2 regions of the Bacillus sp. KNSH39 genome follow, and region 1 is predicted to be linked to the other one. Evidence: riboswitches for the same ligand, from Rfam matches in the RefSeq annotation. Region 1 holds a riboswitch; the other holds the start of a gene.
What was found. Region 1 has a riboswitch for cyclic di-AMP ahead of ACUL40_RS23590 (hypothetical protein). Riboswitches for the same ligand answer to the same signal wherever they lie in the genome.

Region 1 (2,400 bases):
CTGGAATTCAGGCAGATTTAAAAACATTCCAAGAGCTTGGTGTATACGGAATGACGGCTATTACGGCAATTACTGCTCAAAACACGCTTGGCGTTCAAGGGGTATATCCTGTTCCGTTAGAAGGTATTACAGAACAGCTGAATTCAATTGGTACGGATTTAACACCAGATGCAGTGAAACTAGGAATGTTATTTAGTAGTGAAATAATTCAAATTGTTGCAGAACAAATTAAAAAATTTGGCTGGAATAATATTGTGCTAGATCCCGTTATGATCGCAAAAGGCGGTGCATCATTATTACAGCAAGAAGCAGTTCATGCATTAAAAGAATATTTATTACCAGTAGCAACCGTTATAACACCGAATGTTCCAGAAGCAGAAGTGTTAACTGGGGTGGAGATTCATAATGTTGAAGATAGTAAGGAAGCTGCAAAAGTATTGCACAAATTAGGTGCTAAATATGTGCTTATGAAGGGCGGACATGCAGAATATCAAGGTAATGAAGTAATTGATTTCCTCTTTGATGGAGAAGAATTTATTGAGTTTAGAAGCGAGCGAATTCCTTCAAAGCAAACGCACGGAAGTGGGTGCACATTTGCTTCAGCGGTTACAGCAGGACTTGCGAAAGGATACTCAATTGAAGATGCTGTTCAAGAAGCAAAACGATTTATTAGTATAGCAATTGAAGAGCCATTGAATATTGGTAGTGGTCATGGACCAACGAATCATTTTGCGTATAAAGTGAATAGAACGCGTGTATAGATAAGTGAAAAGCCAGTTTTATAACTGGCTTTTTTTCTGTTTACTTTTTCAAAATACAGGAGTAATATATCAGCCAGAATATATTTTTTTGTAAACGCTGAGTCCAATTATATGGAGCGGAGGAACCAATTTGTGCAGTGTCACTAGGGGTGAATCTTTCAAATTTGAAAGTAGGGCTACTCTCAAAGCCCGAATCCGACAGCTAACTTCGTAAGCGTCTTGAGAGAGGACGGTGCCATGATGGATACATCACTTCATCGATCTGATTAGTATAGGGGAATATCAATCTATGTTTGATTTCTTTTATACTAAGGAGGATGAGGTACATGGAACTAACACTTATTTGTGTTGGAGAAGAAAGTAAGGTAAATAGTTTAAGAGATCTAGTTGCATTTCAACATGAGTTAGTTATTTTTACAGCAAATGAAGAGGTAGCGGCTGAAGTTAGGAATTGTGGGTTTGATTGGACTTATAGTTGTAGTAAGGAGCAGGATTTTACTAGTATTTGTGAGTGTATTAAGAAGGTCATTTTACTAGGGGATGAGCTTCCAATCGTTAGTTTCTTCACAGAACACATTCGTTTTTCTTTTCAAGCACCTATTACTGTTGTTACAAGGAATAAACGATATCCAGCGAGGCTCTATGAAACAATTGGAGCTAAGTTTGTCGTGTTTACAAATTGTGATAATATTTCTTTTTTATTTTTTGAATAGGGCGGGGGAAGAAATGATGAAGGTACTATTACTTGGAGATATAGCAAATCGTTGGGCAGTATCGGTAGAGCGAGTTCAAGAATTGGTTCAGATCGATCCCCTTTTTCCAGGGCCGTATATTATATTACCATCAAAAGATGCTTTGTATTTAGAGGTAGATATTACCGAGTATGAGCAGCTACATGCAGAATTGACACAAGTTTATATTCGCGGGAGAAATTTACGTGCATTTTTACGAGGAGAATAAAGGTTGAATAAAAAAGAGCGAATGCTGAGTGCAACAAGCTATGCACTTCATGTCATTCGCTTTTTTTATTTCATATTTAAAAGGTCATTTTTAAGAAAAGAAAAGAGAAATAAAGAAAATAGATGAAATAACAGTAATAATCTTCAATGTAAGCGTTTAAATGAATGTAAATATTATTATTTTCAGTAATTTACCCCTTTACAAGTGAAATATAGAGGAGTATATTTACTCTCATAAATCATTCATAAAATTTCCAAAAAAACCTAAAATCGCTGAGTTCCAGAAATGGAGCGGGGGAACCAATTTTGTGCATCGTCACTTGGGGTGAATCTTTCAGTTTTGAAAGTAGGGCTACTCTTTAGGCCCGAATCCGACAGCTAACCTCGTAAGCGTTTAGAGAGGAGGTTTACTTTTTGTTGTTCATTTTTTGAACACTGAGTAGAGCTCAGTGTTCTTTTTTAATATTTAAATGGTAAATTTTAACAAAAAGAGAGGGATAGTTATGTTAGATGTTGTAATGGTCGGGATTTTTATTTTATTAGTTGCATCGATGGCAAGTCTTGCAAGTTGGTCAGATAAAGTTGTGAAAGAAGGAAAGCAATCATGATGATTGTCTTATCGGTTATTGTCGCAGCAATTACAGTGTATTTAGTGTATGCATTATTAAATCCAGAGAAGT
Region 2 (2,400 bases), 4.4 Mb from region 1:
AATTTGAGAAACAACTGTTACTTCTTTACTCGGAGTCACTCCGTAATAATAGGCTAAAAACACAATTCCTGAAAATAACACAGCAAGTAATGCACCCATTGCAAGCAATGTTTTTGCAGCATTGTTTGGCGCAGGATCTTTAAAGTTCGGAATTGCATTTGAAATTGCTTCAACACCTGTTAAAGCAGAACTACCTGATGCAAATGCTCTTAGTAATAAAAATAAACTAATCCCTGCAACTGGTGTACCAATCGGCGCATGTAAAGTGGGTGAAACATGACCAGTTAAAATATTATATATGCCTACACCAATTAATATAAATAATGCTAAAACGAATAAATAAACAGGATATGCTAAAACGGAAGCTGATTCCGTTACTCCTCTTAAATTTAAGATCGTAATTAATATAACAAATATAACCGCAATAATTACGTTGTGTGCATGTAAGCTAGGAAATGCAGACGTAATTGCATCTGTACCAGCGGACACACTTACCGCAACAGTTAAAATATAGTCAACTAATAAAGATCCTCCAGCAATTAAGCCTGGATTCATCCCTAAATTTTCTTTTGATACAACATACGCTCCCCCGCCATGCGGATAAGCAAAAATAATTTGACGATAAGATAAAATAAGGGCTGTCAATAATACTAATACCCCAACAGCGATCGGAATGGAATACCAATAAGCGATCGCTCCAACACCTGCTAAAGCAATTAAAATTTGCTCTGGACCGTAAGCAACTGATGACAATGCGTCAGAAGATAAAATAGCTAAAGCTTTCGTTTTATTAAGCTTCTGTTCTCCAAGCTCCGTTGATTTTAACGGTCTTCCAATTAAAAATCTTTTAATAGATGAAACCAATGCTGTCCACTCTCCAATAATTTTGTACGAACTTTACTGCTTGTTACAGCCAGTAAACGATTTCCTCAGAAAACAAAAAATGTCTACAAGCCATAGCGAAATAGACTTGTAGACATTATTTTTTTTGTCGCACAAGCTCCACCTTCCTTCTCAATATAACGCTTACGAGGTTAGCTGTCGGATTCGGGCCTATGAGTAGCCCTACCTTTTCAAGGATTCACCCCATCGGATTATGTACTAATCCGTAAAAACGGGTCCCCCGTACCATGCGGTTTCAGCGATTTAGAAAATTGAAACTGTGGATTATAATACTCCTTTATTTTCAAAAAGTAAACAAAAATTTTTAATAAGAAAAAAATTAAAATGATTGCGCATAATCCACTGAGAAATATACATAATGAATACTAAAAAATCCGCAAAGGAGACCCATATGTCTAAAGAAAAGAAGCCTATTTTTTCCGATTCATATTTAGATGCAGTAGCAAATGAAATTAATCAGTTATATGGTAAACGTGAACAGGAAATAAATTTGACAGATAGAACGAAAAGAAATAAATAATTTGTCATACAAAAAATAAAAAAGATAGCAATACACTTATATATTGCTATCTTTTTTATTTTTTCATACATCTAATTCTATTACAGATCTGTTAAAGGTCATCTCTTCATACACCTTTAAATTTTGATATATAGTGCCTAATAATGGTGCCGCTATAGAAAATTGCTCTGCTACATCCAGTAAATATCCTTGCAAGTGCTTCCCTTCAATAAACGAACCCTTTTCCATATCACGTTGCATTGATGACTTCATATCATACGAAATTTTATCAATCGTTTTCATATGTTCCTGGGCAATATTAGCCTTTACTGGAGCTCCTAATACTCTCATGATTTGTACAGATTCCTCAAACACATTACGGATAAAATCACGGCCGCCTTCACTTTCACGGATTGGTCCAATTGGTGCACGCATTAACGTTGTCACACCTGACATTACAGTAATAAATAAATATTTATGCCACATATCTTGCGTAATATTTTCACTTAAAACAAAACTAGATTTCGTACCTGAAAATGCTTTAGAAATATGCTTTACTCTCTCTGAATTTTGAGACTTAATTTCTCCAAACACAAGTCTGTTGGCAGCGCTGGTTTGTACAATTTCTCCTTGATCGTTTAACGTCGTCTCGATAAAGCATAAACCGCCAATTACTTTTTCTTCGCCGAATTCTTTTTGTAATAGCGATAAATGAGCGATACCATTTAACAATGGAATGATTACAGTATTTTCGCCAACAAACGGCTTCAAATCTTGAATTGCCTCGTTTAAGTGATACGCTTTTGTTGAAAATAAAATAACATCAAATGGAGAAGTTCGCTCTTCTTTCGTTATTAATTTCGGTCGGAAGGAAAAATCCCCGTTAACACTTCGGATTACAAGTCCTCTTTCCTCTAATTGTTTTTTCCGTTTACTACGAACAAGAAACGTGACATCTTCTCCCTTCTCGACTAATCTGCCACCAAAAAATCCTCCGA

Region 2: linked by a shared signal. The riboswitch ahead of ACUL40_RS01265 (APC family permease) and the one ahead of ACUL40_RS23590 (hypothetical protein) in region 1 are both predicted to bind cyclic di-AMP.

The regions. Positions count from the first base shown of each region.
Region 1 is NZ_JBQXYO010000001.1:4,615,780-4,618,179, forward strand. Features, by position in the region: gene thiD (bifunctional hydroxymethylpyrimidine kinase/phosphomethylpyrimidine kinase) at 1-761, shown strand, start outside; cyclic di-AMP (ydaO/yuaA leader) riboswitch at 847-994, shown strand; gene ACUL40_RS23590 (hypothetical protein) at 1,088-1,474, shown strand; gene ACUL40_RS23595 (hypothetical protein) at 1,488-1,721, shown strand; cyclic di-AMP (ydaO/yuaA leader) riboswitch at 1,982-2,127, shown strand; gene ACUL40_RS23600 (SipW-dependent-type signal peptide-containing protein) at 2,224-2,328, shown strand; gene kdpF (K(+)-transporting ATPase subunit F) at 2,328-2,400, shown strand, end outside.
Region 2 is NZ_JBQXYO010000001.1:250,423-252,822, reverse strand. Features, by position in the region: gene ACUL40_RS01265 (APC family permease) at 1-864, opposite strand, end outside; cyclic di-AMP (ydaO/yuaA leader) riboswitch at 1,009-1,154, opposite strand; gene ACUL40_RS01260 (hypothetical protein) at 1,295-1,423, shown strand; gene panE (2-dehydropantoate 2-reductase) at 1,487-2,400, opposite strand, start outside.